Regions from separate parts of the Arthrobacter sp. NPDC057388 genome, predicted to be linked through region 1. Evidence: riboswitches for the same ligand, from Rfam matches in the RefSeq annotation. Region 1 holds a riboswitch; the other holds the start of a gene.

Region 1 (15,897 bases):
CGCCGACGCCGATGCCCTGGATGATCCGCAGCAGGACCAGCAGGATGGGTGCCGCGACGCCGATCGTGGCGAAGTTGGGCAGACAGCCGATCAGGAAGGTGCCGGCGCCCATCAGGCCGAGGGTGGCCATGAGCATCTTCTTGCGGCCCAGGCGGTCGCCGAAGTGGGCGAAGATCAGGCCGCCGACCGGGCGGGCGGCAAAGCCGATCGCGTAGGTGCTGAAGGACAGCAGGATGCCGGCGAACGGGCTCACCTGCGGGAAGAACTGGGTGTTGAGGATGATGGCGGCGGCAACGCCGTAGACGTAAAAGTCGTACCACTCGATGCAGCTGCCGAGCACTGAGGAGACCAGTGCCTTGCGGCGCATCTTCGGATCGATGGCCGGCGGTGCTGCCGTTGTCACGGGGGCGCTCATGTAGAGACTCCTTTGTCTTCGTCCGGACAGTGAGCCCAGCCACACCGGCTGGCTCGTGACTAGCAGTGTATACGTATGCAAAAACCAGATTCAACCCCTTGTGCCAAAAAATGTATACGTATACACTCGATGATCATCCGGTCCTGAGGGACTGGCCGGGCGCTCCATAGGTCGCCCATCGACGAAGATGGAAAGGCAACCCTGATGACCGTTACAACAGCACTTAGCACCGCCGTCGACTCCACCCTGCTGAAGGAGCCCGAGCGCAACAGCGTGGCCCGTGGCAGCACTCCCGAGGTGCGCGCCACCGTGGAAGCTGTCATTGCGGACATCCGCGAGCGGGGGGACGAAGCCGTGCGCGAATACTCCGCAAAGTTCGACAAGCACGCCCCCGAATCCTTCCTGCTCAGCCAGGAGCAGCTCGATGAGATCATGGCCCGGGTGCCGGAGCAGGTCATCGAGGACATCAAGTTCGTCCAGCAGCAGGTCCGCGTGATGGCGCAGAAGCAGCTGGAGTCGCTGTCCGACTTTGAAATCGAGACCCTCCCCGGCGTTTTCCTCGGCCAGAAGAACGTTCCGATCCAGGCCGCCGGCGCCTACATCCCGGGCGGCAAGTACCCGCTCCTCGCCAGCGCCCACATGACCATCGTCACCGCCAAGGTTGCCGGCGTCGAACGGGTCGCAGCCTGCACCCCGCTGATCCAGGGCGAGGTTCCGGACGCCACGGTGGCGGCCATGTACCTGGCCGGCGCCGACGAGATCTACCTGCTCGGCGGCATCCAGGCCGTGGCCGCCCTGGCCATCGGCACCGAAACCATCAAGCCGGTCAACATGCTGGCCGGCCCGGGCAACGCCTTCGTCGCCGAGGCCAAGCGCCAGCTCTTCGGCGAGGTCGGCATCGACCTCTTCGCCGGTCCCACGGAGGTCCTGATCGTGGCGGATGAACACGCTGACCCGTTCATCGTCGCCGTCGACCTGCTGTCCCAGGCCGAGCACGGCCCCGACTCCCCGGCCGTCCTGATCACCACCAGCGAAGAGCTGGGCCGCAAGGTCATGGAGCACATCGACACCATTCTCGTGGACATGCCCACCCGCGACTACGCCGCCGCGGCCTGGCGCGACTGGGGCGCCGTCCACGTGGTGGGGACCCTCGATGACGCGTACGCCCTGGCTGATGAATACGCCTACGAGCACGTCCAGATCCTGACGCAGAACCCCCGCGAGGCGCTGGAGAAGATGCACGATTACGGCGCCCTGTTCCTCGGCGAGGGAACCTGCGTGTCCTACGGCGACAAGGTGATCGGCACCAACCACGTGCTGCCCACGCGCGGCGCGGCCCGCTACACCGGCGGCCTCTGGGTGGGCAAGTACCTGCGCACCGTCACCTACCAGGAAGTGACCAACACAGAATCCAGCGCCTTCTTCGGCGAACTCTGCGGCCGCGCGTCCAGGGTGGAGCGGTTTGAGGGCCACGCCCGGTCCGGCGATGTCCGCGCCGCGAAGTACCGCGGCACGTCCCTGCCCTGGTCGGACCACACCTTCGACAGCTAACGGGGACCGCAAATGCCGGAAGCGCCGAATTTCCGACTGGACGGCAAGAAAGCCCTGGTCACGGGGGCGGGCCGCGGGCTCGGCAAGGCCATTGCTGATGGCCTTGCCGGGTGCGGCGCCACCGTCTACGGAACCAGCCGCGACGCCGAAACCGCCAAACAGATCAGTGAACGGTACGGGACTCCGCCGCTGGCCGTGGACCTCACCGATACCAGCAACGTCGAAGGCTTCGTCGAATCGCTCCAGCAGGCCAGCGGCGGCATTGACCTGCTGGTCAACAACGCCGGGGTCAACGTGCCCAAGCCGGCCCTGGAGCTGACGGAGGATGACTGGGACACCGTCTTTGATACCAACCTCAAGGGCACCTTCTTCCTGACCACGGCACTGGCGCGGCGCTGGATGGATGCCGGCACCCGCGGGGCCATCGTCAACATCGCCTCCCAGGCGGGGATCGTCGGGATCGAGGAGCGCGCGGCCTACGGCACCAGCAAGGCCGGGATGATCCACCTGACCAAGATCCTGGCCCTGGAGTGGGCCGCCGCCGGAATCCGGGTCAACGCCGTCGCCCCGACGTTCGTGCGGACGGAACTGACGGCATCGACCCTCAGCCGGCCAGACTGGGCCAGCGAACTGCTCTCCCGGATCCCGGCGGGCCGATTCGGGGAACCCGAAGACATCGCCGGCGGCGTGGCGTTCCTGCTCAGCGACGCGGCGTCGCTCATCACCGGTCACACGCTGACCGTCGACGGCGGCTACACCATCCGCTGACCCTCCCGTTTGGCGTCTTGAAGAGGAGCAACATGCAAACCATACAGAGCATCGCGGCCACCGCAGTGGTCGGTGCCGGCTACATGGGCGGCGGCATAGCCCAGGTCCTGGCACTGCACGGCTACGGGGTGGCGCTGGGGGATGTCGACGGCGAAATCGCCGAACGCTCCCGCGTTCGCCTTGTAAACCAGGCGCGGGACTTCGAGGCCCGGGGGCTGCTGCCTGCCGGTGCCGCCGACACGATCGCGGGCAACCTCACCGCTGCCGCGAGCATCGAGGAGGCCGTTTCGACGGCGGACTACGTCGCCGAGGCGGTCCCGGAGGACCGGGTCATCAAGGCGGACATCCTGGGCCGCATCTCCGCGGCAGCGCCCGCCGGGGCGGTCATCGCATCAAACACGTCCGCCATTCCGATCGGGGAACTGGCAGCGGCGGTCAGCAACCCGGAACGCTTCCTCGGCGTCCACTGGATGAACCCTGCGCCCTTCATTCCCGGGGTGGAGCTGATCCCCGGGCCGCAGACGGCGCCCGGCGTGATGGACCTTGCCGAAGAGCTCATCCGGTCCCTTGGCAAGACTCCGGCCCGGGTGGCCGACACTCCGGGATTCGTGGCCAACCGCCTGCAGTTCGCGCTGTACAAGGAAGCGGCCCGGATCGTGGAAGAGGGAGTCGCCGCCCCGTCACAGATCGATGCGGTGGTCAGCAGCACCTTCGGGTTCCGGCTGGCGCTCTTCGGGCCCTTCGCTATCGGCGACATGGCCGGGCTGGACGTCTACGAGTCCTCGTACCGGACCTTGGAGAAGGCTTACGGCGAGCGGTTTTCCCCGCCCGCCGCGCTGACATCAACGGTCGAGGAAGGCAACCTCGGGCTGAAAACCGGCCGAGGGTTCCTGGACATCGACCCCGCCAGCCGGGATGACCTCGTCGCTTACCGGGACAGCGCCTACGCCCGGCTTTCGCAGCTGCGGGCCGAGCTGGGGCAGGCGCCGGGGCTGTAACAGCGCTACGGCAGCCGGCCTGGCCGCAGCACGCTCGGAACGCCCGCCTGCCCGGGCTGGAGCGGCACGGGACTGACCAGCACCGCAGGCCCGCGGTGCAGCACGCCGTCGGAAAGCGCATGGCAGCGCATGCCGCCGCGCCCGCGCATCGCGGCATGCGCGCCGGGCGCGAGCATCCTGTCCATCCAGGCGCAGGGGTGGGCGGGGCGTCCGCCCCTGAACCGCACCACATTGCCCTGTGACTCCAATGTGAAGTCCTGGCCCAGGAGCGGGGCCAGGTGGGCGCCCCGGAGGATCACGTTGCGCCGGGTCAGCAGGGGATCGAAGGGACCGGCGTCGAGTTCTTCGGCGATGGCCTCGAGCGCTTCCACCGCGAAGAGCGTGACGGCGGCGTCCATGTGCGCTGCCTTGCCGAAGAACCTGTCCCCGACGATGCCCTTGCCGGCCACCACCTCGACCTGCTCGGCGTCCGTCGTCGGCACGTCAGCGGCGCCGTCCCGCGCACGGCCGAAATACGCATGGCCAGGCGACACGAGCAGATGCAGGACCTCAACGTCGTATCTGTAGGTTTCGGTCATGCAACAACGCTATACCCGCGGTTTCAGGCCGGCCTTTTGAGGAGGGTGCTGGCTTCCTGGCGGGTGGTGCCGGAGTCCTGGATGCCGTCTGCGATGTGGGCGAGTTCGGCGGGGATGTCGCGGCCTTTTTTGCGCATGGCGGTGGCCCAGAGCCGGCCGGCGCGGTAGGAGGAGCGGACCAGGGGCCCGGACATGACGCCGAGGAAGCCAATCTCTTCGGCTTCGTGCTGCAGGTCGACGAATTCCTGGGGTTTGACCCAGCGGTCCACGGGCAGGTGCCGTTCGGAGGGGCGGAGGTACTGGGTGATGGTGATCAGGTCGCAGCCCGCGGCGTGCAGGTCGCGGAGCGCTTCGGAGATTTCCTCGCGGGTTTCGCCCATGCCCAGGATGAGGTTGGACTTGGTGACCATGCCCAGGTTCCGGCCCTGGGTGATGACGTCCAGGGAGCGTTCGTAGCGGAATGCGGGGCGGATGCGCTTGAAGATCCGGGGCACGGTTTCGACGTTGTGCGCGAAGACCTCGGGGGCGGAGTCGCAGATCGCTTTGATGTGGTCGGGGTTGCCGGAGAAGTCCGGGATGAGGAGTTCGACGCCGGTGCCGGGGCTGAGTTCGTGGATCTTGCGGACGGTTTCGGCGTAGAGCCAGACGCCTTCGTCTTCGAGGTCGTCGCGGGCGACGCCGGTGACGGTGGCGTAGCGCAGCTGCATGGACTGCACGGAGCGGGCGACCTTGGTGGGTTCGAACCGGTCCACGGGGGAGGGTTTGCCGGTGTCGATCTGGCAGAAGTCGCAGCGGCGGGTGCATTCGGAGCCGCCGATGAGGAAGGTGGCTTCCTTGTCTTCCCAGCATTCGAAGATGTTGGGGCAGCCGGCCTCTTCGCAGACGGTGTGCAGGCCTTCCTTTTTGACCAGGTTTTTCAGGCCGACGAATTCCGGGCCCATCTGGACCTTGGCCTTGATCCAGTCCGGTTTGCGTTCCACCGGGGTGGCCGCGTTGCGCTGCTCGATCCGCAGCATTTTCCGGCCTTCTGGTGCCAGTGTCATGGTTCTCTTTCCGTAGTCCTAAATCAGCAGGAGTGCAAAATCAGCAGGCCACGACGTTGACGGCGAGGCCGCCCATCGCCGTTTCCTTGTATTTGGAGGACATGTCCTTGCCGGTTTCGCGCATGGTCACGATGACCTCGTCCAGCGAGACCCGGTGCGAACCGTCGCCCCAGAGCGCCATCTTGGCGGCGTTGATCGCCTTGGCGGCGGCGATCGCGTTCCGTTCGATGCACGGGACCTGCACCAGCCCGCCGATCGGGTCACAGGTCAGGCCCAGGTTGTGCTCCATCGCGATCTCGGCCGCGTTCTCCACCTGCGCCGGGGACCCGCCCATCACCTCGGCCAGGCCGGCGGCGGCCATCGACGACGCCGATCCCACCTCGCCCTGGCAGCCCACCTCCGCACCCGAGATCGACGCCTGCTCCTTGTACAGCACCCCGACGGCGCCGGCGGCGAGCAGGAACCGGACCACCACGTCGTCGCGGTCCTCCTGGGTCGCGTTCTCCATCCCGGGCGCGAAGTGCAGCGCGTAATAGAGGACGGCGGGGATGATCCCAGCCGCCCCGTTCGTCGGGGCGGTCACCACCCGCCCGCCGGAGGCGTTCTCCTCGTTCACGGCCAGGGCGATGAGGTTCACCCATTCCTGCCAGTACTTCGGGTCCCGGTAGTCCCCTCCGTGGTCACGGCCTTCCTTCAGCAGCCGTTCATGCCAGTCGGGGGCACGGCGGCGGACCTTCAGCCCGCCGGGCAGCAGCCCCTCCCGCTTCAGGCTGGCCTGCACGCAGCCCTCCATCACCGAATAAATGTGCAGCAGCCCCTCCCGGATCTGCTCCTCGGACCGGGACGCGCACTCATTGACCAGCATGATGTCGGCAATCGACAGGCCCTGGGCACGGCAGTGCCCCAGCAGTTCCGCCGCGGTCCGGAACGGCAGCGGCAGGTCCTTCTTCGACTCGTCCAGCTCCTGCTGCGCGGCCTCTTCCTCGCCCTCGCGGACAATGAACCCGCCCCCGACCGAGAAGAACGTCGCCTTCTGCAGCTCCGCCCCGTCCACATCAAAGACCGTGAACGTCATCCCGTTCGTGTGCCGCGGCAGCACCGTCAGCGGCCGCAGCACCATGTCCTCCACGCCATAGGGCAACGGAACCGACCCCGCCAGGTTCAGGATTCCCGTCTCCGCGATGGACGCCAGCCGCTCCTCCACCTCATCCGGCAGGATCAGCTCCGGGTGGTACCCCTCCAGGCCGAGCAGAACCGCCGTCATGGTCCCATGCCCGTGCCCCGTCGCCGCCAGCGACCCGTACAGATCCACCCGCAGCGACGCCACGTCCGCCAACGTCCCCGAGGCCTTCAGCTCCTCCGCGAACACGGCGGCAGCCCGCATCGGCCCGACCGTGTGGGAACTCGAAGGGCCAATTCCAATGGAAAAGAGGTCAAAGACGCCAACAGCCATGGTCGGTTCCTAACTGGAGAGTTGTGATCGGTTCGGGCTGGGGAGGTTAAGGGGAGTGAGGCCGGGGCTAGAGTTCGCCGCCGTTGGCTGCTGCGTATTCCTCGGCCGACATCAGCGGGCCCTCGTCGGTGACGGCCACCTTGAACAGCCAGCCGGCGCCGTACGGGTCGCTGTTGATGAGGGCCGGGTCCGCGACGACACCGTCGTTGATCTCCGTGACCTCGCCCGTGACCGGGGCGTACAGGTCCGAGACGGACTTGGTGGATTCCACCTCACCGCAGGTTTCGCCTGCCGTGACGGTGGCACCCACCTCGGGCAGGTCCACGTACACGATATCGCCCAGGGCGTCGGCGGCCACGGCGGAGATCCCGATCCCCACAGGCCCGGATCCGTCGACGGCGACCCATTCGTGCTCGGCGGAGTACTTCAGTTCGGCAACAACCTTGCTCATATCAATTCCTTTGTATCTAGAAGTTCGTGGATGGTTACTTTTGGCGCTTGTAGAACGGCAGTGCGACGACTTCGAAGCGCTCGGGCTTCCCGCGGAGGTCGACATCCACCAGCGTGCCCACCTCGGCATGTTCGACGTCGACATAGGCCATGGCGACCGGGTAGCCAAGGGTGGGGGAGGGCTGGCCAGAGGTGACCTCACCGATCAGCGTGCCGTCCTTGAGCACCGGGTAGTGGCCGCGGGCCGCGCGACGGCCGGTACCCTTGAGGCCCACGAGCTTCTGGCCGATGGTGGAACCGACGCCGGCTGCCTTGAGTGCGGCCAGCGCCTCCTTGCCGACGAAGTCGCTTTCCTTGGCCAGCGAAACCACCGGACCGAGTCCTGCCGCATAGGCGTTCACGCGGCGCGAGAGCTCGTTGCCGTACAGCGGCATGCCGGCTTCCAGGCGCAGCGAGTCGCGGGCGGCGAGGCCGGCGGGGACCAGCCCGTGCCCTTCGCCGGCCTCAAGCAGCGATTCCCACAGCCGGGGTGCCTCGGCGTTGGGCACGTAGATCTCGAAGCCGTCCTCGCCGGTGTAGCCGGTGCGGGCCAGCAGGAGGTCCCGCGCAGTTCCGCCGACGGCGATCTGCACCTCGACTGCCGCGTAGTACTTCAGGTCCGTCACCAGGGAATGCTGTTCGGCCGGGACCAGCTGCAGGAGGATGGCCTCCGCGTTGGGCCCCTGCACCGCGATCAGCGAAATCTCCGAGGAGGCGTCCTCGACCGTGACGTTGAAGTCCGCGGCGCGCTCGGCGAGTGCTGCGGCCACCTTGGTGGCATTGCCCGCATTGGGGACCACGAGGTACTTGTCCTCGCCTTCTGTCGGAGACGGTCGGCGGTAGGAGATCAGGTCGTCGATGATGCCGCCGTCGGCGTCGCAGATCAGGGAGTACTTGGCCTTGCCGACCGCGATGGCGGACAGCTTGCCGGCCAGGGCGTAGTCCAGGAAGGCGGCGGCGTCCGGGCCGGTGACCCAGACTTCGCCCATGTGGGAGAGGTCGAACAGGCCGGCGGCGTTGCGGACGGCGTGGTGCTCGGCGAGTTCCGATTCGTACTTCAGCGGCATCTGCCAGCCGCCGAAGTCGGTGAAGGATGCGCCGGCTTTCTTGTGCTGGTCGTAGAGGGCGGTGTAGTTCTCGGTCATGGGAAGTCCTTAGTTTTCAAACTCGGAAAGGGGCGGGCAGGAGCAGACCAGGTTGCGGTCACCGGCGGCGCCGTCGATGCGGCCCACGGGCGGGAAGTACTTGTCCTGCCGGAGCGAAGGCACCGGGAAGGCGGCCTGCTCGCGCGGGTAGGAACGGTTCCAGCCGGAACTGACGACGGCGGCTGCCGTGTGGGGTGCGTTGCGCAGCGGCGAGTTTTCCAGGGTGAAGTCGCCGTTGGCGACCTGCTGGATTTCGGCGTGGATGGTGATCATCGCGTCGATGAACCGGTCGATCTCGGCCAGGTCCTCGGACTCGGTGGGTTCCACCATCAGGGTGCCGGCCACCGGGAACGCCAGCGTGGGCGCGTGGAAGCCGAAGTCGATCAGGCGCTTGGCCACGTCCTCGGCGGTCACGCCGGTCTTGGCCGTCAGGCCGCGCAGGTCCAGGATGCACTCGTGCGCCACGAGCCCGCTGTCGCCGGTGTAGAGCACCGGGAAGAACTCATCCAGACGGGAAGCGACATAGTTCGCCGCGAGCAGGGCAGACTTGGTGGCCTCGGTCAGGCCCTGGCCGCCCATGAGCTTCACGTAGGCCCAGGAGATGGGCAGGACGCCCGCAGAGCCGAACCGCGACGCGCTGATGGCAACGCCATGCCGGTCCACTCCACCCTCGGACGAAGCGCTGTTGGCGTCGCCCGGCATGAACGGTGCCAGGTGTGCCTTGGCTGCGACGGGTCCGACGCCGGGTCCGCCGCCGCCGTGCGGGATGCAGAAGGTCTTGTGCAGGTTCAGGTGCGAGACGTCGCCGCCGAACTTGCCGGGCTGGGCCAGGCCGACGAGGGCGTTGAGGTTGGCGCCGTCGACATAGACCTGTCCGCCGGCGGCGTGGACGGCGTCGCAGACCTCACGGACATCGCCGTCGTACACCCCGTGGGTGGAGGGGTAGGTGATCATGATCGCCGAGAGAACGTCCCGGTACTGCTCGATCTTGGTGTACAGGTCCGTGTGGTTGATCGTGCCGTCGGTGGCGGTGGCCACGACGACCACCTTCATGCCGGCCAGCACGGCCGAGGCGGCGTTGGTGCCGTGCGCGGAGGCGGGGATGAGGCAGATGTTGCGCTGTCCCTCGCCGCGGGAGAGGTGGTAGCCGCGGATCGCCAGCAGGCCGGCGAGTTCGCCCTGGGACCCGGCGTTGGGCTGGATGGACACCTGGTCGTAGCCGGTGATTTCGGCGAGGTCGGCTTCCAGACCGCCGATGAGTTCGCGCCAGCCCTCGGTCTGGGAGTCCGGGGCGAACGGGTGGATCGAGGCGAATTCGGGCCAGGAGATGGCTTCCATCTCGGCGGTGGCGTTCAGCTTCATGGTGCAGGAGCCCAGCGGGATCATGGTGCGGTCCAGTGCCAGGTCGCGGTCGGAGAGCTTGCGGATGTAGCGCAGCAGCTGGGTTTCGGAGCGGTGCGTGTTGAACACCGGGTGCTGCAGGTAGTCCGAGGTGCGGAGCACGGACTCGGGCAGTTCGAACCCGGCTGCGTCCCCGACCGGACCGGCGCCAAAGGCGACGGCTACGGCGGAAAGTGTTTCCGCCGTCGTCGTCTCATCGATGGAGACGCCAACGGTGTCCTCATCGATGTGCCGGAGGTTGATGCCGCGGGCCTCGGCGGCGGTGATGACTTTGGCGGCCTTGCCCGGCACGCGGACGGTGAGGGTGTCGAAGAAGGTCTCGCTGGCCAGTTCGCGGCCGGCGGTCTTCAGGGCGGTGGCCAGGACACGGGCGTTGTGGTGCACGGTCTCGGCGATCGCCTTCAGGCCCTCCGGGCCGTGGTAAACGGCGTAGAAGGACGACACGATGGCCAGCAGGGCCTGCGCGGTGCAGATGTTGGAGGTGGCCTTCTCGCGGCGGATGTGCTGCTCCCGGGTCTGCAGCGCCAGCCGGTAGGCGGGGGCGCCGGCGTTGTCCTTGGAGACGCCGACGATGCGGCCGGGAAGCGTGCGCTCCATGCCGGCGCGGACGGCGATGTAGGCGGCGTGCGGGCCGCCGAAGAACAGCGGAACGCCGAAGCGCTGGGCGGTTCCGACGGCGATGTCGGCCCCCTGCTCACCCGGAGGCGTGATCAGGGTCAGCGCCAGCAGGTCCGCGGCCACGGTCACCAGCGCGCCGCGCTCCTTGGCAGCGGCAATCACGCCGGAATGGTCGAAGACCCGGCCCGAGACGCCGGGCTGCTGGAGCACGACGCCGTTGATCTCGCCGTCGGGCAGCCCTTGGGACAGGTCCGCGACCTCCACCTCGAAGCCGAGCGCCTCGGCGCGGCCCTTGACGATCGCGATGGTCTGCGGCAGGCAGTCCGCGTCCAGGACGGTCTTGCCGTCGTTCTTCTTGTTGGCGCGGCGCATCAGCAGCACGGCCTCGGCCACGGCGGTGGCTTCATCCAGCAGGGAAGCGTTGGCGATCGGCAGGCCGGTCAGGTCCTGGACCATGGTCTGGAAGTTCAGCAGCGCCTCGAGCCGGCCCTGGGAGATCTCCGGCTGGTACGGCGTGTACGCGGTGTACCAGGCGGGGGCCTCGAGGATGTTGCGGCGGATCACCGGAGGCGTCACGGTGTCGTAGTAGCCCTGCCCGATCATCTGCACGGCGGTCTTGTTCTTGGCCGCGAGCCGGCGGAGCTCGGCCAGGACCTCGACTTCGCTCAGGGCAGCGGTGAGGCGCAGCGCGTTTTCCTGGCGGATGGGTGCCGGAACGGCGGCGTCAACCAGGCCGTCGACGGTGTCGTAGCCGACGTGCTTGAGCATGGTGTCGATGTCGGCCTGGCGGCGGGCGCCGATATGCCGGTCGGCAAACGTTGACGGAAGGGATTGAATCGTCATGAGGAACTCCAGGTCTGGCCGGCCACGGGTGGCACGGCATGGGTTGGGTTCCTCCCCGCTCTGTATTGGACCTGAGAGATTCCGCGGACAGTCGTGTCCGCTTGCACCGTCGGTGAGCCAAACCAAAGTTTGGCTGCTTTCCAGAGTTGCCTCGCCGCGGCGGTACTGGGGCCTGAGAGATTCCTGGGGAGGATTTGCTCCTACGGCGCCTGCCCGATGGATGACTGGGAGGACTCTCCCGCCACGGTTCGAAAGGCTATGAAGATGTGGGTGATTCGGCTCACACAGTACAGCACTCGGCGCCGAATGCCAAAACGGGGCCGGGCCAAACCGCTGCGGCGCTGCCCATGAAGGGCCCGGGGAGCCGGGTTTGACAATTCTTCGTGACCGAGACCACACTGAACCGGTGGCCAGCGGGACTGGGCTGACCGGCAGGCGCCGGACAGGCCGGGCGCCGTCGGCACGCCGAATTCATAACTGAAAACGCTTACGATCTGCGGCGGGAGAGCCCTGCCGGTACATCAGCGGGCGCCGTAGGAGCAAACCCTCCCCAGGAAACTCTCAGGCCCACGTACCGCCGCGGCGAGGCAACTCTGAAAAGCAGCCCGGCGTGCCCGGGCTCACCGAAGGTGCAAAGCGGTCATCCATGTCCGCGGAATCTCTCAGGTCCAGTACAGAGCGGGGAGGAACCCTGTCAGTGTGGCCATTTGGTGCCACTTGAACAATGGAGTTCCTTATGACGATTCACCCTTCTGCGTCCCCGGCCGGGGAGGCTCCGCGACTGGAACGGCAGCTGAGCAACCGCCACATCCAGCTGATCGCCATCGGCGGCGCCATCGGCACCGGCCTGTTCATGGGTTCGGGCAAAACAATCTCCGCGGCCGGGCCGTCGGTGATCTTCGTGTACATGATCATCGGCTTCATGCTGTTCTTCGTCATGCGGGCCATGGGCGAACTGCTGCTGAGCAACCTCAACTACAAGTCCTTCAGCGATTTCGCCGCCGACCTGCTGGGCCCCTGGGCCGGCTTTTTCACCGGCTGGACCTACTGGTTCTGCTGGGTGATCACCGGCATCGCGGACGTCATAGCGATCGCCGGGTACTCCCGCGAGCTCTGGCCGGGACTGCCGCTCTGGATCCCGGGCCTGGCCACCGTGGCCATCCTGCTCCTGCTGAACCTGACCACCGTCAAGGCCTTCGGCGAAACGGAATTCTGGTTCGCCCTCATCAAAATCATCGCCATCGCCGCCCTGATCATCGTAGGCATGTTCATGATCTTCATCGGCTTCCAGAGCGACTCCGGGCAGGCCAGCTTCACCAACCTGTGGAGCCACGGCGGCTTCTTCCCCAATGAATTCATGGGCTTCGTGGCCGGTTTCCAGATCGCCGTGTTCGCCTTCGTGGGCATCGAACTGGTGGGCACCACGGCCGCCGAAGCCAAGAACCCGGAGCGGAACCTGCCCAAGGCCATCAACTCCATTCCGGTGCGCGTGCTGCTCTTCTACGTGGGCGCCCTCATCATCCTGATGTCCGTCACGCCCTGGACCCAGTTCGCCGCCGGCCACAGCCCCTTCATTGCCATGTTCTCGCTGGCCGGCCTCGGAGCCGCCGCCACGGTGGTCAACCTCGTCGTGCTGACCTCGGCGATGTCCTCGGCCAACTCCGGCATCTACTCCACCTCGCGCATGGTCTATGGCCTCGCGGAGGAAGGTGACGCGCCGGCCGTCTTCCGCAGCCTGTCCCGCCGCAAGGTACCCAACAACGCCCTGTTCCTGTCCTGCGTGCTGCTGCTCTCCGGTGTGGTGCTCATGTACGCCGGCCAGGACGTCGGCAAGGCGTTCGACATGGTTACCACCGTCTCCGCCGTCTGCTTCGTCTTCGTCTGGTCGATCATCCTCGCCAGCTACATCGCCTTCCGCCGCCGGCGCCCGCACCTGCACAGCGCCTCCAAGTTCAAGATGCCCGGCGGCATTCCCATGGTGTGGGCGGTCTTCGCGTTCTTCGGCTTCGTGCTGTGGACGCTCACCACCCAGCCGGACACCCTGGCCGCACTGCTGGTCACGCCCGTCTGGTTCGTCCTCCTCGGTGCTGCCTGGCTGGTGCTGCGCCGCCGGCCGGCCCACATTGCCCGCTACGAGGCTTTCCAGGACGAGCTGCGCGCCGAGGAAAACACCGCCCGCAACGGTGCGGACAGCCAGTTCCAGGAGAAGGAAAGCGTCAAGGGATGATCACCATCGAGGAAAAGCCGACGACGGCGGGCCAGGCCCGGCAGCCAGGTGCAGGGGAGTTTGTGCTCACCTTCCACTGCCCGGACTCCCTGGGGATCGTCCAGTCGGTCGCGGACTTCCTGCTCAAGCAGGAGTGCTACATCGTGGACCTCAAGCAGTTCGGCGACCGGAGCGCGGGGCACTTCTTCATGCGGGTGCACTTCGCCTCAGCCGCCGCCCCGGGCGAAACCGCTGGTGACACGGACGCCGTCGAACAGCCCGCCGTCGAACAGCTCCGCGAAAGCTTCGCGCCGCTTGCCGACGAGTGGAACATGGACTGGCGCCTGGAGCGGCATAGCCGCAGGCAGCGCATCCTGGTGATGGTCTCCAAGTACGACCACTGCCTCAACGACCTGCTGGTCCGCACCCGCAGCGGCGAACTCCCGGTGGAGATCGCAGCCGTGGTGTCCAACCACCCTGACCTGGCGGGGCTCGCGGCCTGGCACGGAATCCCGTTCCACCACATCCCCGTGACAGCAGCTACCAAGCCCGAAGCGGAAGCTGCCCTGCTGGAACTCGTGAAGGCGCTCGACGTCGAACTCGTGGTCCTGGCCCGCTACATGCAGGTCCTCAGCGACTCCGCCACCGCACGGCTCGCCGGCAGGGCCATCAACATCCACCACTCGTTCCTGCCCAGCTTCAAGGGTGCCAAGCCCTACCACCAGGCGTACGAGCGCGGCGTCAAGACCGTCGGCGCCACAGCGCACTACGTCAATTCAGAGCTGGATGAGGGGCCGATCATCGCGCAGCAGGTGATCGAGGTCGACCACACCTTCACTCCCGCGGACCTGGTGTCGGTGGGCAAGGACGCGGAGTGCAAGGCCCTGACGAATGCCGTCCGCTGGCACGCCGAGGGAAGAATCATCCTCTCCGGGAACCGGACGGTCATCCTGCGGTGACAAACGAGCGATTCAACCCATTCCCGGTACGCCTGGAGATCATTCCCACGGACGGCATCATTCCCAAAGTCCAGGCTCACGTTCCTGCCGGATCCACGCTGACGGTGACCTGCCTGCCGCACCACGGGCCGGAGTCCACTGTGCGGGCCGCCGTCCAGCTGGGCGGGCTCGGCTACAGCGTGATACCCCACCTGGCCGCGCGGGGCCTCGGCAGCCGGGCCCAGCTCGCGGGCCTGCTCCGCGACTGCGAGGCCGCGGGAATCACGGAGGTTTTCGCCATCGGAGGGGATGCTGCCGAAGCCGCCGGCCCCTATGGCAACAGCTTCCGTCTCATGGAGGACATCGCCGAACTGACCGGCGGGACCATGGCCATCGGCGTGGCCGGATATCCGGAAGGCCATCCGAAGCACAACGAGCTGCACATGCTCGATGCGCTGCTCGAAAAGCAGCATCTGGCCTCGAACGTGGTCACCCAGATGTGCTTTTCGGCGGCCAGGGTCGGCTGGTACGCGGAACTGCTCCGCCGTGAGGGCGTTGACCTTCCCATCTGGGCGGGAGTGGCCGGGCCCGTGCCGCGGGCGAAGCTGATCTCGCTGGCCACCAAGATCGGCGTCGGTCCGTCGCTGAAGTTCCTGAACCGCAAGGGCCCGCTCGCGCGCAGGCTCCTGAATGCCGGCAGCTACTCCTCCGGGTCGCTGGTCTCCGAGCTGGCCGTCACGGAACCCGCACTCGCCGGCATCCACCTCTACACCTTCAACAACGTCGAAACCCAGCCCGCGATGGACTGGAGCGCAAAGGCAGGCGCGAAGGCCTCCTGAGCCCCCAATCACGGCGCGAACGGACAGTTGCGGCCCCATTTCCGCCCGGAATCGGGGCCGCAACTCTACGTTCGCGCCTTTTATTTTGGCCGCACCCGGGCGAAGGTACATTGAACAGGTGACCCCGACGTTGAAAAAGGCCGTGACCGAAGACGGCGCGGAGCTTGCCTGGACGGAGGAAGGCAGCGGGGAACCCCTGCTGCTCGTGGCTGGCCAGGCGACGGGAATGGCCGGCTGGGACCCGGTGGTTCCTGGTCTGGCCCGTTCGTTCCGGGTCATCCGCTTCGATCACCGCGGCATCGGCGCCAGCTCGGAAGGCAGCGCGGAAAACTACACCACGCCGGCCTTCGCGGCAGATGCCGTTGCTGTTCTGGATGCTGCCGGTGTCCGCAGGGCTCACGTCTATGGGCACTCGATGGGTGGCCGCGCTGCCCAGTGGATGGCCGTGGACTTCCCCGACCGGGTGGCGTCCCTGATCCTGGCGGCCACGAGTGCCGGCGACGCCAGGGGGCCGGCCCGGACCGCTGCGGCCACAGCCGCGCTCACCAGCGGGGACCTTGCACGCATGGCGCCGCTGTTCTTCAGCCCCGGCTTTGTCGAGCAAAATCCTGC
Region 2 (15,897 bases), on a different contig from region 1:
ACAAGCCTGAACCTCTGGGCGGCCGCCAACAACTAGTCCCGTCCGGACGGGCTCAACCGGCGGTGCTGGAATCAGCACTCCACGACGTTGACGGCGAGGCCGCCCATCGCCGTTTCCTTGTATTTGGAGCTCATGTCCTTGCCGGTTTCGCGCATGGTCACGATGACCTCGTCCAGCGAGACCCGGTGCGAACCGTCGCCCCAGAGCGCCATCTTCGCGGCGTTGATCGCCTTGGCCGCGGCGATCGCGTTCCGCTCGATGCACGGGACCTGGACCAGCCCGCCGATCGGATCACAGGTCAGGCCCAGGTTGTGCTCCATCGCGATCTCCGCCGCGTTCTCCACCTGCGCCGGGGACCCGCCCATCACCTCCGCCAGCCCGGCGGCAGCCATCGACGACGCCGACCCCACCTCGCCCTGACAGCCCACCTCCGCACCCGAAATCGACGCCTGCTCCTTGTACAGCACCCCGACCGCGCCGGCGGCCAGCAGGAAACGGACCACCACGTCGTCGCGGTCCTCCTGCGTCGCGTTCTCCATGCCCGGCGCGAAATGCAAAGCGTAGTACAGCACGGCGGGGATGATCCCGGCCGCCCCGTTCGTCGGGGCGGTGACCACGCGGCCGCCGGAGGCGTTCTCCTCGTTCACGGCCAGGGCGATCAGGTTCACCCACTCCTGCCAGTACTTCGGGTCCCGGTAGTCCCCTCCGTGGCCACGGCCTTCCTTCAGCAGCCGCTCATGCCAGTCCGGGGCCCGACGGCGGACCTTCAGACCGCCCGGCAGCAGCCCCTCCCGCTTCAGGCTGGCCTGCACGCAGCCCTCCATCACCGAATAAATGTGCAGCAGCCCCTCCCGGATCTCCGCCTCGGACCGGGACGCGCACTCATTGACCAGCATGACGTCGGCAATCGACAGGCCCTGGGCACGGCAGTGCCCCAGCAGTTCCGCCGCGGTCCGGAACGGCAGCGGCAGGTCCTTCTTCGACTCGTCCAGCTCCTGCTGCGCGGCCTCTTCCTCGCCCTCGCGGACAATGAACCCGCCCCCAACGGAGAAGAACGTCGCCTTCTGCAGCTCCGCCCCGTTCACATCAAAGACCGTGAACGTCATCCCGTTCGTATGCCGCGGCAGCACCGTCAGCGGCCGCAGCACCATGTCCTCCACGCCATACGGCAACGGAACCGACCCCGCCAGGTTCAGGATCCCCGTCTCCGCGATCGACGCCAACCGCTCCTCCACCTCATCCGGCAGGATCAGCTCCGGGTGATACCCCTCCAAGCCCAGCAGCACCGCCGTCATGGTCCCATGCCCGTGCCCCGTCGCCGCCAGCGACCCGTACAGATCCACCCGCAGCGACGCCACGCTGTCCAGCTTTCCGCTGGCTTTGAGCTCGCCGGCGAAGACGGCAGCGGCACGCATCGGACCCACCGTGTGGGAACTCGAGGGCCCGATCCCAATGGAAAAGAGATCAAAGACTCCAACGGCCATAAATCAATCCTAACTAGGCATGGGGTCGGTAGAGGGTGGAGTTTTTGTACAGATAATGGCCTCAAAAGGGCCTTCAACCCGCGGTATCTGGACAAAAACTCCACCCTACAGGTCAGGCGAGGTTTGCGACGCCAGGGTAGAGGGGGTGGGCTTCGGCGAGGGCTTCCACGCGGCGGCGCAGTCCGGACAGGTCGGCATCGGCGTCGGCGGTCAGTGCCTCCGCGATGATGTCCGCGACCTCGGCAAAGGCGGCTTCGCTGAAACCGCGGGTGGCCAGGGCCGGAGTGCCGATGCGCAGGCCGGAGGTGACCATCGGCGGGCGCGGATCGAACGGCACGGCGTTGCGGTTCACGGTGATGTCGATGGCAGCGAGGCGGTCCTCAGCCTGCTGCCCGTCGAGCTCACAGTTCCGCAGGTCCACCAGAACCAGGTGCACATCCGTACCGCCGGAGACCACCGAGATGCCCTTGGCCGTGACGTCGGGCTGGACCAGGCGCTCGGCGAGGATCCGGGCGCCGGCGAGCACCCGCTCCTGGCGTTCCTTGAACTCCTGGGACGCGGCGATCTTGAAGGCCACGGCCTTGCCCGCGATCACGTGCTCCAGCGGCCCGCCCTGCTGGCCAGGGAAGACAGCCGAGTTGATCTTCTTGGCAACGTCGGCGTCGTTGGTCAGGATGATCCCGCCGCGCGGACCCGCGAGGGTCTTGTGCGTGGTGGACGTGGTGACGTGCGCGTGCGGGACCGGTGACGGGTGCAGGCCTGCGGCGACGAGCCCGGCGAAGTGCGCCATGTCCACCATCAGGTAAGCCCCCACGGAGTCGGCGATCCGGCGGAACTCGGCGAAGTCCAGCTGCCGGGCGTACGCAGACCAGCCGGCCACGATGAGCTGCGGCTTGTGCTCCTGGGCCAGGCGCTCCACCTCGGCCATGTCGATCCGGTGGTCATCTTCACGGACCTGGTACGGGACCACGTTGTAGAGCTTGCCGGAGAAGTTGATCCGCATGCCGTGCGTCAGGTGCCCGCCATGGGCGAGGTTCAGGCCCATGATGGTGTCGTCCGGCGTGATCAGGGCGTGCATCACCGAGGCGTTCGCCTGCGCACCGGAGTGCGGCTGCACGTTCGCGTACCCGGCACCGAACAGGGCCTTGACCCGGTCGATCGCGAGCTGCTCGATCACGTCAACGTGCTCGCAGCCGCCGTAGTACCGCTTGCCCGGGTACCCCTCGGCGTACTTGTTGGTCAGCACCGACCCCTGCGCCTGCATCACCGCAGCCGCCGTGTGGTTCTCCGACGCAATCATCTCCAGGCCCGTGCGCTGGCGCCCAAGTTCGTCGTCGATCTTTGCCGCGATCTCCGGATCCAGCTCCGCGAGATCCGCGTTCAGGCTCGGCGACACGACCTGGGTGAAGGCGACTGTTTCTGTGCCTGCGGCACCTGCGCCGCTCACAGCTCGCCGCCGTTCTTGGACGCGTACTCCTCGGCAGAGAGCAGCGGGCCCTCAGATTCGGCCGCCACCTTGAACAGCCAGCCGGCCCCGTACGGGTCGCTGTTGATCAGGGCAGGGTCCTCGATGACCGTGGAGTTGATCTCCGTGACCTCTCCCGTCACCGGGGCGTACAGGTCCGAAACCGACTTCGTGGACTCAACCTCGCCGCAGGTCTCCCCCGCGGTCACCGCGGACCCCACCTCGGGCAGGTCCACGTAAACAATGTCGCCGAGGGCGTCTGTGGCCACGGCGGAGATGCCAATAGACACCACATTCCCGTCCTCACGGGAAACCCATTCGTGTTCCTCGGAATACTGCAGTTCAGCGGCAACTTTTGCCATTTATTTTCCTTTGCTCGTGAAACTCGCGGACAAAAACAGTTGTGTGTGGCTGGGTGGCGCCTGGGAACTCCTCCGTACCCCGCGCGCGTGGCCTGGGTGGCGGGTGAGGGAACTCCTCCCCGCACCGCGCGCGTGGCCTGGGTGGCGGGTGAGGGGAACTCCTCCGCGTGCTGGGCCCACGCCGTCCGGGTTCCCTGGCCGAGCCTGCGAGGCCAGGGGGACGGTGGGGAGCACGCTTCCGGAGACCCCTCACCCGCCGTAGTGACGTTCAGTTTTCGGGGCCACCAGTTTCCGGAGCGAAACTTGCAACAGCCCCGTACCAGGCAAGCCAGAGCGCCGGTTCGGCAAGCTCGACCCCCAATGATCGAGCTTGGCGAGGGCATACACCGGCGGTCGGGTTTTGAGAGAACGCGTCCGACGGCGGCCCCTCCCCCAGCACCTTTGGCTTTCGATGCACTCATCCTGGCTGTCGCTGTGCCGTGATTGTCACCCAAGGTGACATGCCCTCGAAGGGCCGGCTGGCCGCGGTTTTCGAAAGCGTGCGTCAAAGCGACGAAGGAGCAGCACGCGTGAAAACTGGGGCCCGCCGGTCCTGGAGCCGAGTGGAACCGCGAGGGTTTCGGCAGGCTCAACCAGCGGTTCGGCCGGGCTACTTTGAGCGCTTGTAGAAAGGCAGTGCGACGACTTCGAACGGCTCCGCCTTGCCCCTCAGGTCGATGTCCAGGGCCGTGCCGGGTTCGGCGTAGGCGACGTCGACGTAGGCCATGGCGACCGGGTAGCCGAGGGTGGGGCTGGGCTGGCCGGAGGTGACTTCGCCGACGACCGTGCCGTCCTTAAGGACCGGGTAATGTCCGCGGCCGGCGCGGCGGCCCAGGCCTTTGAGGCCTACGAGCTTGCGGCCCGAGGTGGAACCCGCCCCGGCTTCCTTCTTGGCAGCCAGCGCGGCCTTGCCCACGAAGTCGCCTTCCTTGGACAGCGCGACGACCGGGCCCAGGCCGGCGGCGAACGGGTCGCCCTCGAGGGAAAGCTCGTTGCCGTACAGCGGCATGCCGGCCTCCAAACGGAGCGAATCACGGGACGCGAGGCCCGCGGGCGTCAGCTCCCCCTCATCCGCGATGGCGACGATCGACTGCCAAAGGGCGGCGGCGCCGTCGTTCTCCACGAAGATCTCGAAGCCGTCCTCGCCGGTGTACCCGGTCCGGGCCAGCAGCAGGTTCCGGCTCGCCCCGCCCACCAGGAAGGGCACTTCGACGGCGGCGTAGTACTTCAGCCCGGTGACCAGCTCGTGCTGGGCCGCCGGGACGAGGCGGAGGAGGATCTCCTCGGCCTTCGGGCCCTGCACGGCGATCAGTGACGTGCCGGCGGAGGCGTCCTCGACGGCGGCGTCAAAGCCGGCGGCCCGCTGCACCAGGGCCTCGGCCACCACCTTGGCGTTGCCGGCGTTGGGCACTACCAGGAAGCGGTCACTGCCTTCAGCCGCGGACGGCCGCCGATAGACGATGAGGTCGTCGATGATGCCGCCGTCGGCGTCGCAGATCAGGGAGTACTTGGCCTTGCCGACGGCCATGGCGGAGATCTTGCCGGCGAGGGCGTAGTCCAGGAAAGCGGCAGCGTCCGGGCCGGTGACCCAGACTTCGCCCATGTGGGAGAGGTCGAAGATGCCGGCCGAATTACGGACGGCATGGTGCTCGGCCAGTTCCGAGCCGTACTTCAACGGCATCTGCCAGCCGCCAAAGTCGGTGAACGAAGCACCGAGCTTCTTGTGCTCCTCGTAAAGGGCAGTGTAGTTCTCAGTCATTGAGCGGATTCCTCTAGTTCTCGAACGCTTCGAGGGGCGGGCAGGAGCAGACCAGGTTCCGGTCACCGGCGGCGCCGTCGATGCGGCCCACAGGCGGGAAGTACTTGTCCTGCTTGTGCGTGTGCCCGGGGAAGACGGCCTGCTCGCGCGGGTAGGCGCGGTCCCAGTCGGAGCTGATGGCAGCTGCCGCAGTGTGCGGGGCGTTGCGCAGCGGGCTGTTCTCCACCGTGAAGTCGCCGTTCGCCACCTGGTCGATCTCGCCGCGGATGGCGATCATGGCCTTGATGAACCGGTCGATTTCGCCCAGGTCCTCGGATTCGGTGGGCTCCACCATCAGCGTGCCGGCCACCGGGAACGCCAGCGTGGGGGCGTGGAAACCGTAGTCAATCAGGCGCTTGGCCACGTCCTCGGCGGTGACGCCGGTCTTGGCCGTCAGGGCGCGCAGGTCCAGGATGCATTCGTGCGCCACGAGGCCGCCTTCGCCGGTGTAGAGCACGGGGAAGAAGTCGTTCAGGCTTGCCGCCACGTAGTTGGCAGCCAGCAGCGCCGACTTGGTGGCCTCGGTCAGGCCGGCCCCGCCCATCAGCTTCACGTACGCCCAGGAGATCGGCAGGACGCCGGCGGAGCCGAAGCGCGAAGCGGAGATCGGAACGTCGTTGCCTTCGGTCCAGGTAGCGGCGTCACCCGGCATGAACGGTGCCAGGTGTGCCTTCGCCGCGACCGGCCCGACGCCGGGTCCGCCGCCGCCGTGCGGGATGCAGAAGGTCTTGTGCAGGTTCAGGTGCGAGACGTCGCCGCCGAACTTGCCGGGCTGGGCCAGGCCGACGAGGGCGTTGAGGTTGGCGCCGTCGACGTAGACCTGTCCGCCGGCGGCGTGGACGGCGTCGCAGACTTCGCGGACGTCGCCGTCGTACACGCCGTGGGTGGAGGGGTAGGTGATCATGATGCACGAGAGTGCATCCTTGTTGGCCTCGATCTTCGCGTACAGGTCCGTGTGGTCGATCGTGCCGTCAGCGGCGGTAGCCACGACGACCACCTTCATGCCGGCCAGCACGGCGGAGGCGGCGTTGGTGCCGTGCGCCGAGGCCGGGATCAGGCAGATGTTGCGCTGTCCCTCACCGCGGGAGAGGTGGTAGCCGCGGATCGCCAGCAGGCCGGCGAGCTCGCCCTGGGACCCCGCGTTGGGCTGGATGGACACCTGGTCGTAGCCGGTGATCTCGGCGAGGTCGGCTTCCAGTCCGCCGATGAGTTCGCGCCAGCCCGCGGTCTGGGAATCCGGGGCGAACGGGTGGATCGAGGCGAACTCCGGCCAGGAAATGGCCTCCATCTCGGCGGTCGCGTTCAGCTTCATGGTGCACGAACCCAGCGGAATCATGGTCCGGTCCAAGGCCAGGTCGCGGTCGGAGAGCCTGCGGATGTAGCGCAGCAGCTGGGTTTCCGAACGGTGCGTGTTGAACACCGGGTGCTGCAGGTACGCGGAGGAACGCTCGACGGCGGTGTCCAAGGCGAAACCGCCAGTCGCCTCCACGGCGGTGGCACCAAAGGCGGACAGGACGTCGGCGACGACGGCCGGCGTCGTGGTTTCATCCGCCGAGATGCCGACGGTGTCGGCGTCGATGCTGCGGAGGTTGATGCCCTTCTGCTCGGCGGCGGCGATGATGGCGCCGGCCTTGCCCGGAACCGAAACCGTCACAGTGTCGAAGAAGCTGGTGTGCAGGACGTCCAGCCCGGCGGCCTTGAGCGACGCGGCAAGGGTCCTGGCGTGGCCGTGCGTGGTCTCGGCGATCGCCTTCAGGCCCTCCGGACCGTGGTACACGGCGTACATCGAGGCGACGATGGCCAGCAGCGCCTGGGCGGTGCAGATGTTGGAGGTGGCCTTCTCGCGGCGGATGTGCTGCTCCCGGGTCTGCAGCGCGAGGCGGTAGGCAGGGACACCGGCGTTGTCCTTGGAGACGCCAACGAGCCGGCCCGGCAGGGAGCGCTCGAGGCCCTTCTGCACAGCCATGTAGGCGGCGTGCGGACCGCCATAGAACAGGGGAACGCCGAAGCGCTGGGCGGTTCCGACGGCGATGTCGGCGCCCTGCTCGCCCGGAGGCGTGATCAGGGTCAGGGCCAGCAGGTCCGCGGCCACGGTCACCAGTGCGCCGCGTTCCTTGGCGGCGGCGATCACGCCGGAATGGTCGAAGACCCGGCCCGAGACGCCGGGCTGCTGGAGCACGACGCCGTTGATCTCGCCGTCGGGCAGCCCCTGGGACAGGTCCGCGACCTCCACCTCGAAGCCGAGCGCCTCGGCGCGGCCCTTCACAATGGCGATGGTCTGCGGCAGGCAGTCCGCGTCCAGGACGGTCTTGCCGTCATTCTTCTTGTTGGCCCGGCGCATCAGCAGCACGGCCTCGGCCACGGCCGTGGCTTCATCCAGCAGCGACGCGTTCGCGATGGGCAGCGCCGTCAGGTCCTGGACCATGGTCTGGAAGTTCAGCAGCGCCTCAAGCCGGCCCTGCGAGATCTCCGGCTGGTACGGCGTGTACGCGGTGTACCACGCCGGGGCCTCGAGGATGTTGCGGCGGATCACCGGCGGCGTCACGGTGTCGTAGTAGCCCTGCCCGATCATCTGAACCGCGGTCTTGTTCTTGGCCGCGAGCTTCCGGAGTTCGGCCAGGACCTCAACTTCGCTCAGCGCGGGGGCAAGCTGGAGCGCGGAGTCCTGGCGGATGTCGTTGGGGACTGCCGTGTCAACCAGGGCGTCGACGGTGTCATAGCCGACGGCCTTGAGCATGGCTTCGACGTCGGCCTGGCGGCGGGCGCCGATATGCCGGTCGACGAAGGACGAGGAGGCTGAACTAACGGTCAAAAGGAACTCCATAACTAAGGCGGCGCAGGGTACGCCACATTGATTCGGGTTCCTCCCCGCTCTGTATTGGACCTGAGAGATTCCGCGGACACTCGTGTCCGCTTGCACCGTCGGTGAGCACAGCACGCCCTGAACCGTCCGCGCGAACGCGGACATTCCAGCGGGCAGCCTGCTGCTCTCCAGAGTTGCCTTGCCGCGGCGGTACGTGGGCCTGAGAGATTCCTGGGGAGGTTTTGCTCCTACGGCGCCTGCTTGTACCTACTTGCAGGACTCTCCCGCCGCAGATCAAAGGCTTTATTAAATTGAGCGGTGACAGCTGTCGTCGTCACAGAGGCTATTGTCCTACGCCGGGTTCGCGTCCGCAAACCGCGGCGGTAGCCCGGCAGCAGCGGGACTACCCCCGCAGCCGGTCGAGCGCGGCGAGGAGGCTTTCGACGTCGGCCGCGGTCTCGGAAGGCGTTGCCGCCGGCCCGACGGACAGCATGGCATTGAAGTAGAGCCCGTCGCCCATGTACAGGACCGCCTTGGCCAGGCCCGGCCCCACGTCGCGGGCAATCTCGTCCAGCCACCGCTGCTGGATGTGGGCAAACCGGCGCCGGGTTTCCTCGTGCGCGACCTCGGCCAGCCGCGTGGCGGCCACGATGGCACGGTCCAGCGGCGTGTCAGCCCAGACGGACGACCTGATGAAGTAGGCGGCAGCTCCCTCCGGGGCTGCGGCCATGGCCTGCGCGTCCGCCTCCGCGAATTCATCCAACCGGTCCAGCAGGACGCCGATCAGTGCTTCCTTGTTCGGAAAGTGGTACAGCAGCCCGCCCTTGGAGACGCCGGCGCGGGCGGCCACAGCATCGAGGGTGGCGGCGCGCTCCCCCACCTCGATCAGCAGGGATTCGAAGGCATCGAGGACTGCGCCGCGGGCGACCGGTTTTCTGGGCATGGCTTCCATCATGCCCGTTTCGGACTGAAGGCTATAACTGTACCGTCCGGACGGTATAGTTATTTCATGACCACTCATTCCGTCCTCGCCCCGCTGCCCGCCGAGGCCAACCGGACTTCATCCAAAAGAGACTGGCTCGCCCTGGCCCTGCTCATGTTCCCCGTGCTCCTGGTGGCCGTGGACAATACCGCGCTGACGTTTGCCCTTCCGGCGATCGCCCGCAGCCTGGACCCCTCGGGCGTGCAGCTCCTGTGGGTGGTGGACGCCTACGCACTCGTCCTGGCCGGACTCCTCGTGGCAATGGGAAGTCTGGGCGACAGGATCGGGCGCCGCCGGCTGCTCCTGACCGGCATCTCAGGGTTTGCGGCGGTCTCCGCGGCATCAGCCTTCGCGCCGAGCGCTGAATGGCTTATTGCGGGCCGCGCCGCCCTGGGATTCTTCGGCGCCATGCTCATGCCGTCCACACTGTCCCTGATCCGCAACATCTTCCAGGAGCCGGGCAGGCGTCGGCTGGCCGTGGCCATTTGGGCCGCGGGCTTTTCAGGGGGCGCGGCACTCGGGCCGATCTTTGGCGGCTGGTTGGTGGAGCATTTCTGGTGGGGCGCGGTCCTGCTCGTGGCCGTGCCCATCATGCTGCCGCCGCTGATCCTCGGCCGCTTCCTCATTCCGGAGTCCAAGGATCCGAAACCGGGACGCGTGGATACCCCCAGCGTGGTGCTGTCAATGCTGACCATGGTGCCGCTGGTTTACGGCATCAAGGAACTGGCCACGCACGGCCCCGGCCCGGCCGCTTTCGGCGTGATGGCATTCGGCCTGGTCATGGGCCTTCTCTTCGTCTGCCGCCAGCACGCCCTGGCTTCCCCGATGCTGGACATTTCCCTGTTCCGGAACCCAGTATTCAGCGCGGCAATTACGGCAAACATCCTGTCGCTGTTCTCCTACAACGGCTTCATCCTGTTCCTGGCACAGCACCTGCAGCTGCTCGAAGGCATGTCACCGTCCGAGTCCGGTACCGCCATGGTGCCCGCGCTGGCGGCAATGGTGGTGGCCGGCCTGCTGGTGGTTCCGCTGGTCCGGAGGGTGCGGCCGGGCTTTGTGGTGGCCTCGGGACTGGCGCTGGGCGCCACCGGCTACTGCCTCGTCGCATTCGGCAATCACGACGGCGGACCCGCCACGCTGCTTGCCGCCCTCCTCGTTTTGGCCGTAGGTGTGGGATCCGCCGAGACCATCTCGAACGATCTGATCCTGGGGGCTGCGCCGGCGGCGAAATCCGGGGCCGCAGCGGCGATCTCGGAGACGGGTTACGAAGTGGGGTCCCTCCTGGGCACGGCGGTCCTGGGGTCGATCCTGACCGCGTCATACCAGCAGCACCTCGCCCTGCCGGCGGCCGTTGCGCAGGTGTCCACAGCAGCGTCGGCAGACCAGGCCCGGGAAACCCTCGCCGGGGCGGTGGAGCTGGCCGGGTCGCTGCCGGCACCGCTGGCAGAGGCGGTCACGGCCGCTGCCCGGACGGCGTTTGACTCCGGCGTGCACATCACAGCGGCGATTGGGCTGGTGCTGATGGCAGGAGCGTCGGTGCTTGCCGCCGTCGTACTCCGCCGCATCCCGCGTGCGAAGTAGTCGGGACCGGGCGAAGTAGCGGGCACAAAATCGGGCGGCCCCGGAGGAATCCCTCCAGGGCCGCCCATGACAATCGGCGCGGGTAATAAACTGCCCGGTCGCTTACTTGCTGTCCGGCTGCGTCACGCTGGCCGACGCCTTCATGTTCTCGGCGCCGGTCATCCACGCGAACTGCTCCAGCTTCTCGATGAAGGTGTGCAGCAGGTCGGCGGTGGTGGGGTCTTCCTCGTCGACCTCGTCATGAACCTTGCGCATGGTGCCGACCGCCGCCTCCAGGGCGGCCACGATGCGGTCAATCGCATCCTTCGTATTGATGAGCCCCTCCGGGAACGCCGGAAGGTTCGTCGACTTTGCCACGGTGGCGCTGCGCCCGTCCGGCAGGGCATGCAGGGCGCGCATGCGCTCCGCGATGTCGTCCGCAAAGAGCCGGGCGGCAGTGACAATCTCGTCCAGCTGGAGGTGCAGATCCCTGAAGTTGGTGCCAACGATGTTCCAGTGCGCCTGCTTGCCCTGGAGGTGCAGCTCGATCAGGTCCGTCAGGACGGCCTGCATGTTGTTGGTCAGTGTCGGTGAAGCCTTCATGAATCCTCCTCGAATGGTCCAGTGGTTTCGACGCTACCGCAGGCGCTCCGGGCCGGGGAGCACCAGAGGCCGAATTTCACGATCAGCTTACTTACTAATTCCGCGGGCGCCCAACTTCCGTGCGGCGAGCGGACGGGGTCATAAATGATCGGCATTCAAATAACCCTTGCCACGCCGGCATCGCACGTGCATACTAAATGAACGTCATTCATTTAGTGACGGTCGTCTCACTGGAGTAATCATCATCATGATCGAAATAACCTGCCTCAACGCGCCCGCCTCCCTCGCCCGGACAGCGCCGTCCGGACGCCCTGCCCTGAGGGTGGGCCTCGTGCAGCACCGCTGGCACAGCAGCGCCGCCGCACTCCGCGCGGAACTCAACGACGGCATTGACCGGGCCGCCCGGCTGGGTGCCACGGTGGTGTTCCTGCCCGAGCTCACACTTTCCCGCTACCCGGCCGACCAGATCCCCGAAAATGACCTGTCCCTGCAGGGCCAGCACCGCCCGCGCCCCTCCGACACGGCGGAGGACCTGCTGACCGGCCCCACCTTCCGCTTCGCAGCAGAGGCCGCCCGCCGGAACGGCATTACCGTCCATGCCTCGCTCTACCAGCGCGCGGCCAACCCGGACGGCTCGGATGACGGCCTTGGCCTGAACACCTCCATCCTGGTCTCCCCCTCCGGCGAGCTCCTGGCCCGCACGCACAAGCTGCACATCCCGGTGACCGCGGGATACTACGAGGACAAGTTCTTCCGGCAGGGCCCCGAGGCGGAGGACGCCTACCGGGTCCACGCCCCGGCAGAACTCGGCGGCGCCCGGCTGGGCATGCCCACCTGCTGGGACGAGTGGTTCCCGGAGCTGGCCCGCATGTACTCCCTCAGCGGCGCTGAGCTCCTGGTGTACCCGACGGCGATCGGTTCCGAGCCGCTGTTCCCGGACTTTGACACCCAGCCCCTGTGGCAGCAGGTCATCGTGGGCAACGGCATCGCCAACGGCCTGTTCATGGTGGTTCCGAACCGCTGGGGCCAGGAGGGCAGCCTGAACTTCTACGGCTCCTCCTTCATCTCGGACCCGTACGGCCGCATCCTGGTCCAGGCACCCCGGAACGAGTCCGCAGTCCTCGTGGCCGATCTCGACCTGGACCAGCGCAAGGACTGGCTGACCCTCTTCCCGTTCCTCACCACCCGCCGCCCGGACACCTATGCCCGGCTCACCGAACCGGTCCGCACCGAGGAGCCGTTCGGCACACCCAGTGCGGCGGCTGGGCTTGTCGCGGCCGGGGCACACGCGTGAGCACCTGGCGCATGCCGGCCGAGACGGCCCGCCAGGAGCGGCTTTGGATGGCGTTCCCCACCGGCGGCTACACGCTCGGGGACACCGCGGAGGCGGCGCACGCCGCCCGGTCGGTCTGGGCCGCCGTCGCGAATGCCGCCGTTGAGTTTGAACCGGTCACCATGGTGGTGGACCCGTCCGACGTCGGCACCGCCGCCCGCTACCTGTCCCCCGCCGTCGAGGTACTGACGGCGGAACTCAACGATGCGTGGATGCGCGACATCGGCCCGACGTTTGTTCTGGACGGAAACGGCGCCCTGGGTGCTGTCGACTGGGTCTTCAACGGCTGGGGCGCGCAGGACTGGGCCAGGTGGGACAAGGATTCGCTGGTCGCCGCCGAGGTGGCAGGCCGGGCCAGCGCCCGGCACCTCGTGTCCGAGCTGGTCAACGAGGGCGGCGGCATCCAGGTGGACGGCGAGGGAACGGTGCTGGTCACCGAAACCGTGCAGCTGGATCCGGGCCGCAATCCCGGAGTCAGCAAAGCCGAAATCGAGGCCGAACTGGCCAGGACCATCGGCGCCACTAAGGTGATCTGGCTGCCCCGCGGACTCACCCGTGACTCCCAGCGGTTCGGAACGCGCGGGCACGTAGACATCGTCGCAGCCATCCCCTCCCCCGGCACCCTGCTGGTCCATTCACAGCAGAATCCTGCCCACCCCGACTACGAGGTAAGCCAGGAAATCATCAGCTTCCTGTCCGCCACCACGGACGCTGCCGGCCGGGAATGGAACATCATCGAAGTCCCGGCGCCCGTCGCCCTGACGGACCCGGAGGGCTTCGTGGACTACAGCTACATCAACCATGTGGTGGTCAACGGCGGAGTCATCGCATGCACCTTCTCTGACCCCAACGACGAGAAGGCGCTCCGCATCCTCGCGGACGCATATCCCGGACGCAGGATTGTGGGCATCGACGCCCGCGAACTCTTCGCCCGCGGCGGGGGGATCCACTGCATCACCCAGCAGCAGCCCGCTGCCATCTAGAAAGGGCCACACATGAGCCAAACCACGCGTGAAAGCATCCAGCCGGGCGGCAAGAGCGCTTCCTCGGCCGGCGAAGCAGCCCACGGCATCACCGGGAAGGGCCTGAAGGGCGGGCAGCTCGGGCTCCTCGCCGTCGTCGTCCTGGGCATTTCCACGATCGCGCCGGCGTACACACTGACCAGCGCCCTGGGTCCCACGGTGAACGAGGCGGGGCTTCAGCTGCCGGTGATCTTCCTCATCGGCTTCATCCCCATGATCCTCGTGTCACTCGCCTACCGGGAGCTGAACGCGGACTCACCGGACAGCGGCACCACGTTCACCTGGGTGACCAAGGCGTTCGGGCCCTGGGTTGGCTGGATGGGCGGCTGGGGCCTGCTGGCCGCCAACATCATTGTGCTGTCCAACCTCGCCGGGGTGGCGGTGGACTTCTTCTACCTCTTCCTGGCGCAGCTGACCGGTTCCCCGGACCTCGCGGACCTTGCCGCCAACAAGCCGCTGAACGTGCTGACCTGCTTCGTGTTCGTGGCCCTGGCCGTCTGGGTCAGCTACCGCGGCCTGCACACCACCAAGCTTGTCCAGTACGGCCTGGTGGGTTTCCAGCTGCTGGTTCTGGGCCTCTTCGTGGCCATGGCGTTCGCCAACTGGTCCACGTCCAGCACGGCCATCCCGTTCAGCTGGGACTGGTTCGACGTGACCAAGATCGAGACCTTCGGACAGGTCGCGGCGGGCATCTCGCTGTCCATCTTCGTTTACTGGGGCTGGGACGTGTGCCTGACGGTCAATGAGGAAACCGCCAACGGGAAGAAGACCGCCGGCCTCGCCGGCACCCTGACCGCCGTCGTCGTCCTGGGCATCTACCTGCTGGTGACCATCGCCACCATGATGTTCGCCGGCGTCGGGGACACGGGGATCGGCCTGAACAACGAGGAGAACCACGCGAACGTCTTCACCGCGCTGGCATCGCCCATCATGGGCCCGTTCGCCATCCTGATGTCGCTGGCGGTCCTGTCCAGTTCGGCGGCGTCGCTGCAGTCGACGTTCACGTCGCCTTCACGCAGCCTGCTGGCGATGGCCCACTACGGCGCACTGCCCCGGCAGTTCAGCCACATGAGCAGGAAGTATTCGACGCCGGGCTTCGCCACCGTCGCGGCGGGCGTGCTGTCCGCCGGGTTCTACGCCGTGATGCACGTGGTGAGCGAAAACGTCCTGAACGACACCATCCTGGCCCTGGGCCTGATGATCTGCTTCTACTACGGGCTGACCGCGTTTGCGTGCGCCTGGTACTTCCGCGGCAGCGTCTTCAGCAGTGCCCGCAACTTCGTGCTGCGGCTGCTGTGCCCCCTGCTGGGCGGCATCGGCCTGGCGGTGGTCTTCCTGCAGACCGCCATCGACAGCTGGGCGCCTGAATTCGGCAGCGGTTCGGAGATCTTCGGCGTGGGGCTCGTGTTCGTGCTCGGCGTGGGGATCCTCGCCCTGGGAATCGTCTTCATGCTCGTGATGGCACGGCTGCGGCCCGGCTATTTCCGCGGTGACACCATCCGCAAGGACACCCCCGCGCTGGTGGTTCCCGAATAACCGCCCCCTGCATCAGCGGCGATGCCCCGCCTCCCGGCCTGAACTGGTCCGGAGAGGCGGGGCATCGCTGTTTTGACTGATGCTGGAATCTCACCAGTAGTGGGCGACGTCGACCACGAGCCGTGAGCCCGAGCCGGGACCGTCCAGCGTGTAGACCTTGAACGGCAGCCGGGCGCGGACGCCCAGGCCAAGCGTGGTGTAGCCCTCGAAGCTGCCCGCCCATGCCACCTGCCGGAACGTGTGGTAGCCGGACACGTTGGTCACCTCGGACCGGTTGGCCGGAATGAACGTGGGTTTGCCTGTGACATTGTCATAGGCCGGCGAGTTGATGGTGAGCTGCAGGAATGCCCGGCCGCGAAGCTTCACGGGCAGACCGGACCCTTCCTGGGCCACCTCGGGAACGTAGCGGACGTTGTAGCCTTTGGCTTTGCCCTTGAGATCGATCACCAGGCGGTCGAAGCAGTAATGCTGTCCCGTGCGGACGTTCGTGACGGCTGCGGTGCTCATGGTCTGGTTGGCCTTCGCCAGCGAGCCCCACACCTGCCCGCAGTAGGAGGCTGCCGAGGCGGAGCCCGGAGCCAACAGGCCCAGTCCAACAGCCAAAAGGATGACTGTGAGCCAGGCGGGGATTTTTTTCATTTGGCCACCCCTTTCAGGTGAGTGATTTGGATACCTCCAGACTAGGAGCGCCAAAAGCACTAAACGAGGGATGTGGCCGGTTCGGGGTGCAACCGTTAATCTCGCAAAAAGCGGGTCACGGTGGCGTAATTCCCGGGAGCATTTCAGGGGCGGCGAGAGCCGTTCGTAGCCCTTTCTCCACGTTTCCGTTACCGCTGATAACGGCCTCTGCGGCACGATGCCGAAATCCGGTAAAGCAGGGCGCAAAATGCGAGGCGCCGGCCTCCCATTG

What was found. A riboswitch is a leader RNA that binds a small molecule or an ion and turns the genes downstream of it on or off. The one in region 1 is predicted to bind glycine.
Region 2: linked by a shared signal. The riboswitch ahead of gcvP (aminomethyl-transferring glycine dehydrogenase) and the one ahead of cycA (D-serine/D-alanine/glycine transporter) in region 1 are both predicted to bind glycine.

The regions. Positions count from the first base shown of each region.
Region 1 is NZ_JBHVBL010000001.1:73,413-89,309, reverse strand. It holds gene ACFUTU_RS00355 (MFS transporter) at 1-415, opposite strand, end outside; gene hisD (histidinol dehydrogenase) at 620-1,966, shown strand; gene ACFUTU_RS00345 (SDR family NAD(P)-dependent oxidoreductase) at 1,979-2,734, shown strand; gene ACFUTU_RS00340 (3-hydroxyacyl-CoA dehydrogenase family protein) at 2,767-3,732, shown strand; gene ACFUTU_RS00335 (MOSC domain-containing protein) at 3,738-4,310, opposite strand; gene lipA (lipoyl synthase) at 4,334-5,353, opposite strand; gene ACFUTU_RS00325 (L-serine ammonia-lyase) at 5,394-6,806, opposite strand; gene gcvH (glycine cleavage system protein GcvH) at 6,874-7,257, opposite strand; gene gcvT (glycine cleavage system aminomethyltransferase GcvT) at 7,292-8,440, opposite strand; gene gcvP (aminomethyl-transferring glycine dehydrogenase) at 8,450-11,302, opposite strand; glycine riboswitch at 11,453-11,553, opposite strand; glycine riboswitch at 11,793-11,889, shown strand; gene cycA (D-serine/D-alanine/glycine transporter) at 12,039-13,529, shown strand; gene purU (formyltetrahydrofolate deformylase) at 13,526-14,467, shown strand; gene ACFUTU_RS00295 (methylenetetrahydrofolate reductase) at 14,464-15,285, shown strand; gene ACFUTU_RS00290 (alpha/beta fold hydrolase) at 15,428-15,897, shown strand, end outside.
Region 2 is NZ_JBHVBL010000009.1:119,712-135,608, forward strand. It holds gene ACFUTU_RS06845 (TspO/MBR family protein) at 1-36, shown strand, start outside; gene ACFUTU_RS06850 (L-serine ammonia-lyase) at 72-1,484, opposite strand; gene glyA (serine hydroxymethyltransferase) at 1,597-2,931, opposite strand; gene gcvH (glycine cleavage system protein GcvH) at 2,928-3,311, opposite strand; gene gcvT (glycine cleavage system aminomethyltransferase GcvT) at 3,961-5,109, opposite strand; gene gcvP (aminomethyl-transferring glycine dehydrogenase) at 5,123-7,972, opposite strand; glycine riboswitch at 8,150-8,248, opposite strand; gene ACFUTU_RS06875 (TetR/AcrR family transcriptional regulator) at 8,355-8,894, opposite strand; gene ACFUTU_RS06880 (MFS transporter) at 8,961-10,514, shown strand; gene ACFUTU_RS06885 (Dps family protein) at 10,617-11,096, opposite strand; gene ACFUTU_RS06890 (nitrilase-related carbon-nitrogen hydrolase) at 11,344-12,390, shown strand; gene ACFUTU_RS06895 (agmatine/peptidylarginine deiminase) at 12,402-13,412, shown strand; gene ACFUTU_RS06900 (APC family permease) at 13,425-14,987, shown strand; gene ACFUTU_RS06905 (hypothetical protein) at 15,078-15,626, opposite strand.